DNA from 3 places in the Micromonospora sp. WMMD961 genome. Region 1 is predicted to be linked to each of the others. Evidence: riboswitches for the same ligand, from Rfam matches in the RefSeq annotation. Region 1 holds a riboswitch; each other region holds the start of a gene.
The links. A riboswitch is a leader RNA that binds a small molecule or an ion and turns the genes downstream of it on or off. The one in region 1 is predicted to bind cobalamin.
Positions count from the first base shown of each region.

Region 2: another riboswitch for cobalamin. It lies ahead of O7614_RS15080 (CbtB-domain containing protein); the one in region 1 lies ahead of O7614_RS20790 (acyl-CoA thioesterase).
Region 3: another riboswitch for cobalamin. It lies ahead of O7614_RS22130 (hypothetical protein); the one in region 1 lies ahead of O7614_RS20790 (acyl-CoA thioesterase).

Region 1 is NZ_JARUBJ010000002.1:4,589,189-4,593,733, forward strand. Features, by position in the region: gene O7614_RS20780 (HD domain-containing protein) at 1-495, shown strand, start outside; gene O7614_RS20785 (zinc-dependent alcohol dehydrogenase family protein) at 726-1,712, opposite strand; gene O7614_RS20790 (acyl-CoA thioesterase) at 1,879-2,391, opposite strand; cobalamin riboswitch at 2,511-2,725, opposite strand; gene O7614_RS20795 (copper resistance protein CopC) at 2,854-4,545, shown strand, end outside.
Region 2 is NZ_JARUBJ010000002.1:3,352,993-3,357,537, reverse strand. Features, by position in the region: gene O7614_RS15090 (ABC transporter permease) at 1-855, opposite strand, end outside; gene O7614_RS15085 (hypothetical protein) at 1,348-1,482, opposite strand; cobalamin riboswitch at 1,751-1,903, shown strand; gene O7614_RS15080 (CbtB-domain containing protein) at 1,938-2,141, shown strand; gene O7614_RS15075 (CbtA family protein) at 2,132-2,905, shown strand; gene O7614_RS15070 (histidine phosphatase family protein) at 2,902-3,498, shown strand; gene O7614_RS32230 (helix-turn-helix transcriptional regulator) at 3,558-3,770, opposite strand; gene O7614_RS32225 (hypothetical protein) at 3,767-4,174, opposite strand; gene O7614_RS15060 (hypothetical protein) at 4,291-4,473, shown strand.
Region 3 is NZ_JARUBJ010000002.1:4,904,313-4,908,857, forward strand. Features, by position in the region: gene O7614_RS22115 (hypothetical protein) at 1-171, shown strand, start outside; gene O7614_RS22120 (superoxide dismutase) at 660-920, opposite strand; gene O7614_RS22125 (superoxide dismutase) at 928-1,542, opposite strand; cobalamin riboswitch at 1,849-2,066, shown strand; gene O7614_RS22130 (hypothetical protein) at 2,044-2,406, shown strand; gene O7614_RS22135 (ABC transporter substrate-binding protein) at 2,300-3,199, opposite strand; gene O7614_RS22140 (MFS transporter) at 3,486-4,545, shown strand, end outside.

The sequences.
Region 1 (4,545 bases):
TGGTTCGCTGGCGTCAAGCAACCCGAGTCCATCGCCGAGCACTCCTTCCGAACGGCGCTCATCGGAATGATGCTCGCCGCCATGGAGGGCGCCGACCCAGCCCGAGTGTCGATGCTCTGCGTCCTGCACGACACCCAGGAAACCCGAATCACCGACATCCCACACATCGCCAAGCGCTATCTCACCGCCGTACCCAACACCGCCGTCACCGCCGACCAGGTCGCCGCCTGCCCACCGGCCGTCGCCGACGTCATCACCGCCGCAGTCGTCGAATACGAAGCCGGCGAGACACTAGAAGCTGTCGTCGCTCGTGACGCTGACAAGCTGGAATGCCTCGTCCAAGCCGTCGAGTACCGCCACCAAGGCGTCGACAACGTGCAGCGCTGGATCGACAGCTCACGAGCCGCCCTGAAGACCGCCAGCGCCCACCGCCTTGCCGACGCCGCCCTCAGCGGACAACCCCTGGCCTGGCTCACTCCCACGGCACAGGAGTAAGTGTTCAAGACGTGGCGTTGTATTGATCTCGGTGGGCGGCGAAGGCGATCAAAGCGGGCATCACACCTCTCAACCTGGGACGCAGGCAGTCAACGTTGGTCAACCTCTGTCGCTGCCGATCCACCTTCGACGGCCTGACGACGGCATGATCTTGGTGGCCCAGCACAACTAGCTCCGTCGATCGGCTCCTCGCAGAGCTAGACTCCTTCGTCCCGAACGAACAGCTCTGCTCAACCGGCGACGTCCACGACGACCTTGCCCTCGGCGGTGCCGTCGGCGACCAGCCGGTGGGCGTCCATGACCGTGTCGAGCGTGAACGTGCGTGGATCCAGTCGCGGGCGCAGGGCACCGGCGTCGGCCAGCGTCGCGATCTCGCGCAGGATGTCGCCGTGGTGTTCGCGGCCCCGTCCGGTGAGCATCGGCAGCAAAGTGAACACGCCGGAGTAGGTCGCGCCACGAAACGACAGCGGGGCGAGCGAGTGCGACCCCCAACCCAACGCGCTGACGACGTGCCCGTGATAGGTGCGTACCGCCGCGAACGACGCGTCGAGCGTCGCGCCACCGACGTTGTCGACGACGACGTCGAACCCCTCGCCGCCGGTGTGCCTCTCGACGTACTCCTCCACCGTGGTCGAGGTGTAGTCGATCGGCACGGCGCCCAGGCTCTCGATCACCCGCATGCTCGCCGGCCCGCCCGTGGCGTACGCCTCGGCGCCGCGCGCCTGGGCAAGCTGCACGCCCACGTATCCGACCCCGCCGGCACCGCCGTGCACCAGCACCTTCTGCCCGGCGCGGACCCCCGCCCGGTCGACCAGCCCCTCCCAGGAGGTAACCGCCGCCAGTGGCAACGCGGCGGCCTCCCGCATCGACAGACTGCTCGGTTTGCGGGCCAGCAGCCGGGCGTCCACGGCGGCGTACTCGGCCAGCGAGCCCTGCAAGTCGCCCACTCCCCCGCACAGCCCGTACACCTCGTCTCCCGGCGCGAACCCGGCCACCTCCGCGCCGACCGCAGCGACGACGCCGGCCAGGTCCAGTCCGAGCACCGCGGGCGGCTGGACCCGCGCGTGCGCGGCCTTTCCTGCCTGGATCTTCGTGTCGAGTGGGTTGACCCCGCTGGCGATGATCCGCACCAGCACCTGCCCCGCCCCGGGAGCGGGCTGATCGACGTCCTCCACCGTCAGTGGACTGTCGAACTCCCGCAGCACCGCAGCGCGCATGACGGTTCACACCCTCCGTGATCGATACATCACCTGGACGCTATCCAATTGGGTTGCCGGCCGGGCGACATCCGAGTTGTCCTGCGTCCGCATCCGGCGTGCCCGGCCGGACGACGATCGCGGCGAGCTACCCGAGGAAGGTCGCAACGGGCGGTCCGAGAACCTCTCAGCCGTCCTCGGCGCCGTCGAGCAGCGCCCGCCGCAAGGCCAACCGGTGCTCCCGACGGATCTCCGCCTCGCGGTAGCGCCTCCGGTCCCCGTCGGTCTCGGGTAGCAGCGGCGGCACCGTCCTCGGCTGGCCGTCGTCGTCGATGGCGACCATGACCAGGTGGGCGGTGGCCACGTCGGTGGGCGGCACGGCCCGGTCCCAGCGGTCGGCGGTGACCTTGACCGCGACCTCCATCGAGCTGCGTCCGGCCCAGGTGATGCGGGCGTCGACGTGCACGACGTCACCGACCCGCACCGCGCGCAGGAACGCGGTCTCGTCGATCGCGGCGGTGACCGCCGGCCCGTCGGAGTGCCGGGCGGCGACCACCCCGGCCACCGAGTCGATGAGGTTGAGGATCCGGCCGCCGTGCACCGTACCCATCAGGTTGGTGTGGTGCTGGTCCATGATCTGCGACAGGGTCAGGTGCGACGCCGACGGCGCTCGGCCGGCGATCGTGGCGGTGTCGTGCACAGCGGTAGTCCGTCCCTCGGGAAACCACACCACCGGAACGCGGAAACACTGACGAGCACGCGCCGACGGACGGCACGTCACCCGCTGAGCCCACCCGCGAGGCCGACGGCGGCGCACACGGTCGTGTACGCAGCGCAGGCAGGTCTTCGGACTCGCGGGCCTGACCGGTCGCGCCGGTCTCCTACCGGCCGTCGCTTCCCAGGCCGACGGCCCAGTGCTGATGACGGCGTTCGTTCCCACTCACCGCTGCGGGGCAGTCCCGGACTTCCACCGGGTTCCCTCTTACGACGCCCCGCCGGTCACGACGGGACGAACCAGCGCCGCCCGCAGCATAGCTGGCCAGGGAAGTCGTGGCACCGGGGGCACAGCGCGGGGATACCAGCGCGGCGTCGTCAGCTTTTGCCATGTGAGGAAAAGATCGCCAGCTCTTGAAAAAAGCCTCACTCGGGTCAGGATATTCAGATGCGTCGTCTCCCTCAGACTCCGGGGCGGGTGCTCTCGGGTGTCCTCGCGCTCCTCCTCGCCTCGGCGGTCGCTCTCCTCGCGTCCGCCCAACCCGCCGCGGCTCACGGGACTCTCGCCATGTCCACGCCGGCGGGTGGGGCCACGGTGAGCGAGCCGTTGACGGCGGTGCAGCTCTTCTTCACGGAGAAGACCGCGCCCAACGCGTTCTTCACCGTCACCGCCCCGGGCGGCATCCGGGTCGACAACAGCTGGTCGTACGGGGAGCCGAAGCCGCTGGACAAGCCGGTACGGGAGTACTTCCTGGTCAACGGGCAGTTCGAGCCACGTGAGTACACGACCGGGTTCCCGTCGACGGTGGCCGTCAGCCACCTGCCGGCCAAGGGCCAGTACTCGGTGAGCTACCTGTCGGTCGCCTCGGACGGCGACACCGTGCGGGGCACGCTGACCTTCCGCTACAACGGGCCGGTGACGGCGGCGCCCAAGGGGTGGAGCCCGCCGACGACCCAGCCGGACCCGGCGCTGGTGGCCGCCACCGAGCAGCACGGGTCGTCCGGGCAGGCGTCGGCGGTGCCGACAACCTCGGCGCAGCCGGTGACCCAGCCGTCCGGGGCTGCGGTGGCCCCGCCGACCGGGCCGGCCGAGGAGCGCGATTCGGGAGCACTGGCCTGGGCCGGCTGGGCGGCGGCGATCGCGGCGCTCGTGGCGGCGGCCGGATTCGTCGTCTGGCGTCGCCGGACGGCGTCCACCGGCAAACCCACCGGCCGGGGCCGTACCGCACCGGGGACCTCAGGTCGACGCGGCGGCGGTGCGCGTACCACGAACAGGCCCGCCGGCAAGACCGGCGGGGGCAGGACCATCGCCGCGAAGACGGCCGCTGCCAAGACCTCCGCGGGCAAGGCCGGCGCGGCGAGCGGCGTCGGTGCGCAGCCCACGGGCGGTAAGCGGCGACCGGCCGCCGTGCCGGCGGCGCGTACCGGCAACGCGGTCGTCACGGCCCGCACGGGCGTCGCGGTCGACCCGACGCCCACCGACCAGGAACCGAAGGCCCTGGCCACCGCCGACCAGGAGACGAAGGCCCTCACCGCCACCGACGACGGGTCGACTGTCGACCGCGGGGCACGGCCCGACACGGACCTCGCCGCCGTGACACCCGGGTCCCGGCTGAGCAACGGCCACCTGGCGCTGCTCGTCGGCGGCCTGGTGGTAGCCCTGCTGGCCGGGTTCGGGCTGGCTCGCATCGGCACCGGCGACCAGAGCCCGGCGAACACCGCCCGCCAGCCGGCGGGCGCTCCGCCCGCCTCCGGGCAGGGCGTGTCCGCGACCGACGGGCACCAGCACCCGGCGGGCACCGGCCCGCACACGCACCGAGGTGACGGCGCGGCGGGCGAGACGCTGGCGACCGGAACGACGGTCAGCGCCGGCGGGTACACCCTGCAACCGCTGGAGCGGTCCCAACCCGCCGGGGTACGCGCCGACTACCGCTTCCGGATCGTCGGGACCGACCGGCAGCCGGCGACCCGCTTCACGGTCGTCCACGACAAGCCGTTGCACATGATCGTGGTCGGCCGCGACCTGAGCGGCTACCAGCACCTGCACCCGACGATGGCCCCCGATGGCACCTGGAGCGTCCCCCTGACGCTGGCCCAACCCGGCGGCTACCGCGTCTACGCCGACTTCTCCGTCACCGCG
Region 2 (4,545 bases), 1.2 Mb from region 1:
CGTCCCGACGATCCGACCCTGGCCCCCGAAAAGGCTGGCTCCGCCGATGACCGCGGCGGCGATCACGTCGAGCTCCAGCGAGATCCCGTAGTTCGGCTGGCCGGAGTTGACGCGGGAGGCGGCGATCATGCCACCGAGCCCGACCAGCACGCCCGCCAGCACGTACACCCCGGTCAGGTGACGTCCCACCCGGATGCCGGAGCGGCGCGCGGCCTCCAGGTTGGAGCCCATCGCGTAGGTGTACTGACCGAAGCGGGTCTGCGAGAGCAGGAAGGCGACCCCGACGGCCACGAGGACGGTGATCACGACGGCGAACGGAACACCGATGATCTCTCCGTTGCCCAGCAGCTGGAACGACCGGGGCAGGCCGTAGACGCCGACCGCGCCGGTGATGATGAAGACGAGACCGCGGCCGACGGACATCGTGCCCAGCGTCGCGATGAACGGCGGTATCCGGGCCGCCGTCACCAGCAGCCCGTTCAACAGCCCGGCCAGTGCGCCGACGCCGATCGCGACCGCCGTCGCGGCCCAGAGGGAGAAGCCGAGGTCGCGGACGACCATCGCGCCCAGCACGCCGGCGAGCGCGGCCACCGACCCCACGGACAGGTCGATGCCCTTCGTGATGATGATCATCGTCTGCGCCGTGGCGATGATGGCGATCACCGCCGTCTGTGCCCCGATGTTGAAGAGGTTGTCCGCCGTCAGGAAGTAGGGGCTCGCGAAGGTCAACGCGACGAACAGGACGACCAACGCGGTGGCGGCGGTGAACTCGGAGACGGCGTGGGAGATCCGCTCCCGGAACCAGTCAGCGAGTTCGCCGCGCTGCGTGCCGGCGGATGCCTCGACGGTACTCATCGTCGGACCTGACCTCCCCAAGCGTGGGGCCAGCACTCGACGGAGGACCCGTCGTGGTGCCGAGCACCTATGAGCGACCGAGCCTCCCAAGAGAGGAGAGGGCCTGGCCTGAACCTGCCTCACCGTGACGATAGATCAGATGTTTTCCTTGATCAGCCGTTACCATGCCATGCGCCAATGCGCGTTGCCAAGGTCTTACAACCATGTTTTGTCATCGTTACCAGCGCCGCCCGACGCATAGGTCTGATCACAACGGCACAACTGCGGCCGAGTGGCACGGACCCGACCGCCCGACGTGCGACCGGCGGACAATCGGCCAGCGACGGTCCACACCGGATCGGCGAGTCCGGCCCCAACGACCATGCGCACCTCGCACCTTCCGGTGGATCAACGCGAGCATGTTATCGATAACATCCTATGCCCGGAGGCGGTCGCGGGCACGGCCGTCTCGCCGAGACCTGCCGACGGCACAGCCCGCGAGCCGCTGCCGGATCACGACGCCGTAAGCCGGTACTCCCGGCAGGCTGTCCGCCGCCAGATCGCCGCACGCTCGTCGTCGGCCAGTGGGTCCAGCAGATCGCCGAGGACCCGCACCCAGCGGGTGTACGAGGTGGCGAGCAGACACACCGCCAGTCCGAGCCGAACATCAGCCGGCCCGGCCCGAACACGTCGAGCGCGTGCTCGACGGCCGGCCGCAGGTCCGCCGCTGTCCAGGGGCCACCGCTCACCTCGGTCACCAGGCCGGAGAGCTTCGCCGTCGTGTTCGGCTCGGCGGCGAAACTCCGCAGCCACCCTCGCGGATGACCGCGTACACCTTCGCCGTGTCGGATCCGCCGGTACCGACGCCAACCCCTGTGCGTCGGCCGGTGGCGCGTCCGCGCCCGTGGCCGGGTTGACCGCCTGAGGCGGCGCCGATACCGTCGACCCACTATCTGCGGCGACGCGAGGGAAGCCGGTGTGATTCCGGCGCGGTCGCGCCACTGTGAGCGGTTCCCCCATGACGAGGGGCCGCGAGCCAGGACGCTCGGTCGTCCGCAGCCTTGCGATGGGGACGCGTCATCCCCGGGGAGGTCTGTGATCACATGTCCAGTTCCACGTCCAGCCGGCCGTTGGTGACCCCCGCTGGCACCACTCGTCTGTTGTGGACGGTGACGGCGACCGTCGTCGCGCTCGCCCTGCTGGCCTACCTCGTCGCCTTCGACCAGGGTGCGGTGTCGCGCAATGGCATGTACCTGCACGAGCTGATGCACGACGGCCGGCACCTGCTGGGTGTTCCGTGCCACTGAACGCCAGCACCGCTCCCCCGTTCGTCACCGTCCTCGTCCGCGGGCTGCTCGCCGGCCTGATCGCCGGGCTGCTCGCCGGGACGTTCGCCTATGTCGCGGGCGAACCGCACGTCGAGGCGGCCATCGCCATCGAGGAGGCGGCGTCGGCGCACACCGAGCCCGTCGCGGGCGCGCACGACCACGAGGACGCCCTGGTCAGCCGCAACGGGCAGCGCAGCGGCCTGTTCCTGGCCACCGGCCTGTTCGGTGCCGCGATGGGCGGTCTGCTGGCCACCGCGTACGTCCTGCTGTCACGCCGACGGCGCAGCTACGACGACGGACGGTCGGCCCTGTTGCTGGCCGGCGCGGCGCTGCTCGGCGCGGTGATCGTGCCGTTCCTCAAGTACCCGGCGAACCCGCCGGCGGTCGGCGACCCGGCCACCATCGACCAACGCACCGTCACCTACCTGCTGATGGTGGTGCTCGGTCTGGTCGCCGTGTGGGCGGGCTCGCTGGGTTACCGGTCGGTCGGCGCCCAGGCCCCGCTGTGGCAGCGCGCCGCCGCGGCCGTCGGCGGATTCCTGCTGGTCACCGTGGTGTCCTACGTGGTGCTTCCGTCGTTCCAGGAAGTTCCCGCCGATTTCCCCGCGACATTGCTGTGGGACTTCCGGCTGGCCTCCCTCGGCACCCAGGTGGTGCTCTGGACCGGGATCGGTCTGCTGTTCGGCGCCCTGATGCACCACGACCGGCGTCGTCGGACCGCCGCAGCACTTCCGAGCACGTGACCGCGACCAGCCTCCGGCTGGTCGCCCACGCGCACACCACCGCCCTGCGTCAGGCCCGCTTCGGCGGGCCTGACGACGGCCTGGACGAGGGCGGCCGGCGGGCCGCCCTCGCCCTGGCCCAGGATCGACCGGACCGACGTGGGCACCTCGGCGTGGACCGCGCCTGCCTGTCCAGTCCGGCGGCGGCGGCCACCCAGACCGCCGACGCGCTCGGGTTGCTGCCCACCATCGAGGCGGCGTTGGCGGACTGCGACTACGGCGACTGGACCGGGCGGTCGATCGAGGAGATCGCCGTCGAGCAACCGCAGGCGCTGCACGAATGGATGTCCGAACCGGAGTCCGCACCGCACGGCGGTCAATCCGTCGCCGCCCTGCGGGACCGCGTCGGTCGCTGGCTGGACCGGCAACGAGGCGCTCACCAGCGGATCACCGCAGTCGCCCACCCGCTGGTGATCCGGGTCGCGGTCGTGCACGCCCTGGACCTGCCCCTGGCGACGTACCGGCAGGTGGACGTGGAGCCGTTGGCGATCGTCCGGCTGACCGGCCGTGGGTCGCGCTGGCACCTCCGACTGGGCCCGCCCCGGGTGGCCTGAGCCATCGCCACACCGCTGTTCGGCGGGCTCTGTGTCACGGGCCGCGATGGTCGCCTGGGCTAGGGCATCTGCGTGTCGGTCGACTCGTCGACAAATATCTGTTCGATCGGCAGACCGAAGAGCCTGGCCAGACGGAACGCGACGGGCAGGCTCGGGTCGAACTTCCCGGTCTCGATCGCGTTGATCGACTGTCGTGAGACGCCAACGCGCTGAGCCAGGTCAGCTTGCGTCCACGCCTGTTCGGCTCGGAGGGCGGCGATCCGGTTCTTCATCGGTACCTGATCCAGCCGATGACGGACGTGACGACGTAGACGACCCCCAAGAGCAGAGGAAAGAGTGCGATGTTGAGGTCGTGGGTGATGAGCCTGGCGGCGTCGGCTGCGACATAGGCGAAGCCGACGACCCAGCCCACCCCGAGGGTGACCGCCAGCGAATCCTGCATGACCTTGCGCCAGAGATCATCAATTGCTCGGAGAAAGCTCGCGAAAGCGACGATCCAGGCGGCACCGACAAGAGCGTTGACTCCGACCAGGATCCAGCTCGCCATTGGCGACCTCTGCGCCTCCCGCAGCAATTCAGGGCCGAATCTGGCTGCGGCAAGGCTGACCACCCAGGCCAGCGTCCACAGCGCCAGCCGGACAGCAGCCCGGTTGGAGTCCCGATATTTCGTGGTCACGTCGCAGGCTTCCACGGCCCTCCCTCTGCGTTGTCGCGTCAAGCACGCTTGACCTTAGCCGCCGGAGTCAAGCATGCTTGACTCCGGCGGCGTTCCCACGATTCACGGAGGCAGCGATGGCCCGTTACAAGGCGCAGAACAGGATCATCAAGGCTGTGCTCACCGCCAAGGATGAAGACAGGATCGCCGAGGAGATGATTCAGCCCGTCCTGGACGAGGGCACGGAGAACGGCTGGACTCTTCACTCGTTCCAGGCGACGCCCGCAGGACTCGTGTTCATCTGGGAGCTGCCCGACTGACCCCGAGGAGCGCCGTGGCCGTACGGCATCGAGACGCGGACTGTCCCAGCGAACCCGTGAGGTCGAATGGCG
Region 3 (4,545 bases), 320 kb from region 1:
ACGGCCCTCAACCCGACCAGCGGCACCGGCACCATCACCGCTGTCAACGGCCTGGCCAACAGCGGCTCCTCGACCTGGAAGGTCGCCCGCGACGGCGGCTCCCCGGTCACCGCGACCCGCGGCACGACCGTGACCGTCGGCGACACGATCTACCTGCGCTACGGCGCCTGAGCGCCGGGTAGCGCGATGGTCAGCGGCGGCCCGGCCGTCGCTGACCATCCGCCGGTCGAACCGTCCGCCGCCGCTCAGGTGAGGATGACGAGGTGAACCGCGAACGGTGCGCCGGACAGACCACGACCTGAACATCGGGTTGATCAACTAACCAGGTCGTCACTCTGGTGAGGACAGCGACGGCCTGCGTCCGGGCCCGGTAGCCCGAGGCTTGCGCACGCCGCGAGCAGGCCCTCCAGGCGGGCTACTCGACGTCGGGTGTCCTTCAACTGCTGGCGAAGCTGATGCGCTTGGGCCTCACTGGCACCGAGTTGCCGACGGGCGGCGTCGAGCCGCTCGAAGTCGGCCGCTGTCAGCACGATCATCGGCTGCCCGTCCACAGTCCCGACACGGTGTTCGATCTTTCGGCGCATCGGGACCCTCTGGCTGGGCGGTGGGCGTTGCGGCTGCCCGCTGGGTTCCGCCCGTGGGCGGAACCCAGCGGATCATCATGCTGGCGGGGACTGGGCAGTCTCGGCCAGGAGCAGGGACAGCTCCCGGACCAGGTCGTCCATCGACTGGCCGCTCTGCGCCTTCACCAGGCCCAGAGCGAGATCGGCCAGCAGGTAAAAGCCGAGAGTGCGGGCCTGCTCGGAGCTGAACGCCGACATCAGTTCCTCCGCGCCGGCGAGATCACCGCGATGCTTGGCGGCGATGACCCCGGCGGCGCGTTGGACGATCTCGGCCGCCTCGGGGGTGTACCCGCTCACGCCCGGGTCAGATCTTCGGGGTGGCGGCGCGGGCGGCGTCGAAGCGGGAGATCACGTCGGTCCAGTTGACCAGGTTCCACAGCCGGTCCACGTAGTCCGGGCGGACGTTGCGGTACTGCAGGTAGTAGGCGTGCTCCCAGGCGTCGAACACCAGGATCGGGGTGGAGCCCTGTCCGACATTGCCGTGGTGGTCGTAGACCTGCTCCACGATCAGCCGCTGGCTGAGCGGCTCCCAGGCCAGCACACCCCAACCCGAACCCTGCACACCCTTGGTCGCCGCGGACAACTGACCGGCGAACCCGTCGAACGAGCCGAAGTGCTCGTCGATCGCCGCCGCCAACTCACCGTCGGGACGATCGCCGCCGTCGGGGGACAGGTTGTTCCAGAAGATCGAGTGCAGTACGTGCCCGGACAGGTTGAACGCGAACGTCTTCTCCAACCCGACCAGCGTCGCGTAGTCGCCCTTGTCGCGGGCCTCGGCGAGCCGGTCGAGCCCGTCGTTGGCGCCCTTGACGTACGCGGCGTGGTGCTTGTCGTGGTGCAGCTCCAGGATCTCGCCGGACATGGCGGGTTCGAGTGCGCCGTAGTCGTAGGGCAGGTCGGGCAGGTTGTACACGGCCATGAATACTTCCTCTCAGTGCTGCCTTAGTTTGGCTGTTGCCATTATCTTGCAACAAGGGTCTGGATGTCGTCGGGGGACGTGACTTGATCGGCCCGCGCACGTCGAGCACGTCGGCGCGGACGCTGGCGTCGGCGTGCTGGCCACTCGGACTCGGCCTAAAACAGGGGTTCGGAGGAACACCCAGACGATCTCGCCCAGCTCGGCGACCTGGGTTGGCGCGCCGTCGCTGCCGAGGAGCCCCGAAACCGGTCGAGTCGTGTCGAGGGTCTGATAAGCCTGCGGCACCGAGGATCAGCTCACGGCCGTACGATGGTCGGCAGTGCTGGTTCGCCGCACCGTCTCGGTGCGACGTCGTGAGAGGGCACCCAGTGCGACACCGCGACTGCCCCGCAGCGGTGAGTGGGCACGACCGCCGTAATACGCACTGGACGCGTGAGCGTCTGGGAAGCGACGGCCAGTAGGAGATCGGTTCGCCCCGGTCACGCCCGCGCGTCCGAAGACCTGCCCGCACCACGTGCGCCGCCGTCGGCCCCCCGGGAGGGTCAGGGCGAGGCGTTCCGGCTCGCCGCCAGCGGAGTCGCCGACGCTACCCAGATCCACACCCACCTGTGCTACTCCGAGTTCGGCGAGGTGCTGCCCGCCTCGTCGCTGGCGCCGCCGAGGTCCGAAGCACGCTCACCTGAGCGCAGGGTGGGGCGGCGCGGCACGCCGCCGCCCCACCCTGGCGTGCGACGATGCCCGCGTCGGCCAGGCGGCGTCAACCTACGCCGGCGGAAACCTGACGAGCGCGGGAATCCGGGCGGCCGGCGAGGATGGCGGCGAGGATCTCCGCACCGTCGACGACCCTCGGGCCGGGGCGGTTGAAGTAGGCGGGCCCGTCGACCACCCACACCTGGCCCCGACGAACCGCAGGCAGGTCGACCCAGCCGGGTTGCCCGGCTGCCACGGACAGCTCGTCGATGGTCCGTTCGGGCGTGAACCCACACGGCCCGAACACCACCACGTCCGGAGCCAGGTCGGCGACCACCGACCACTGATGTGGGGTGCTGTGCGCCCCCGGGCCGAGCAGCAAAGGCCGTCCACCCCCGAGGGTGATCTGCTCCGGCACCCAGTGCCCGCCCGGCATCAACGGGTCGAGCCACTCGACGAACAGCACCGTAGGCGCGCCGGGCAGCGCGCCGGGCAGCGCGCCGAGACGACGCTCGGCGTCCGCCCGGATCTCCGCCGCCCTGCCGGTCGTGCCGGTCAGGGCGGCTACGGCGCCGACCGTGTCCAGTATCCCGCCGATGGTCCTCGCCTCCAGCGACACCACCCTGGTGTCGAGGTCGATCAACCGAACCGCGTCATTCACCCGGGCATAGGAGACCGCGCACACGTCGCACAGGTCCTGGGTCAGGATCAGATCCGGCTTCAGGTCCTCCAGCGTCGTCACGTCGAGCTGGTACAACGACGATCCTCGGTGCGCGTCGCCGGCGATCGCCGCTGAGATCTCCCGGCTCGTCAACGCCTCGGGCAGAGACGTTCCGGTCACCACCGGAACACCGGCCAGGTCCCCCGGCGGCCAGTCACACTCGTGCGTGCGGCCGACCAGATACCCGGTCAGGCCGAGCATGGCCACGATGTCCGTGGCCGCCGGCAGCAGTGAGACGATCCGCACACCCGCCTGCCTACCAGGCACGACCAAGCCGCGTCCACTCCGACAGCGCGTGGCACCCCCTGCATCTGACGAACGACCCTGCGGCAGCTCCCGTGATCGCGCCACGACCCAACGGGCGACAGTCGACGTACGGGCCGCCGGGTCGTCGACGGGGGCGACGTCGGCCAGACTCTCGTGTATCCCGAGCAGGCACTGGTCGACACTTCTTGCGGCTACGGGAACTGGCGTCTGCCGTCGCCCGACTGATACTCGACGGACGTGGTGTCAGACCGGAACGGGGCGTGTGATGACGGCTGAGCGGTGGTGGGCTCCGACGGGTGTGGCGACGGCGGCGATGGCCACGTCGATGACGGCGCTGTACGCCACATCGGCGTTGGCCCCGTTCCTGGTTGCCGACCTGGGTCTGTCCCGAACGGCGGTGGGTGCCGTGGTGACGGTGTCCTTCGCGGTCGCGGCGGTGGTGTCTCTCATCGCCGGGCACCTGATCGACCTGGGTGGAGCGCGGCGGGGACTTCTGGCGATGTGCGTGGCCGTGCTGGTGGCCCTGCTCGGCGCGTCCGCGGCGCCCGGTTACGGGTGGCTTCTGGTGGCGGTGGCGGTGGCGGGCGTGGGGCAGGCACTGGCCAATCCGGCGACGAATGTGTTGGTCTCCGGCGCGGTTCCGCCGCAGCGTCGGGGTAGCGCCATCGGGGTGAAGCAGGCGGGGGTGCAGTTGGCGGCGTTCACGTGCGGGCTCGTACTGCCGGCGGTGGCTGCTCTGGCCGACTGGCGGGTGGCGTTGCGGGTGTCGGCGTTGGTCCCGCTGGCGACGGTGATCGCGGTGTGGTGGTCGGTTCCGACTGTCGCGCGCCGGGTAGCGGCCGGCTCATGGTGGCGGCTGTCGGCACCGACCGGTTGGTTGGCCTGGTTGGTGGCGTTCTCGCTGTTGCTGGGCACCGGGCTGGCGGCGGTGAACACCTACCTTCCGCTCTACGCGACCCAGCGGCTGGGCCTGGGCACGGGTACGGGCGGAGCTCTGCTCGCCGCGTTCGGCGTGACGGGTCTGCTGGCCCGCGTGTGGTGGGGCCGCTGGGCTGACCGGACTGCGGAGGTGACCGTTGCCCTGGCAGGGCTGGCTGCGGCGGCAGTCGTCGGGATCCTGCTGGTGCTCTCGGCGGATCATGTCTGGGCCGGTCTGGTCTGGATCGGCGCGGTGGTGGTCGGCGGATCGGCGACGGCGGCGAACGCGCTGTCGATGCTGATGGTGCTGCGTCGAGGCAAGGCCCTGGGGCAGGCGTCAGGGCTGGTGTCGGTGGGTTTCTTCGGCGGCTTCGTCGTCGGGCCGACCGCCGTCGGTTGGTGCGCCG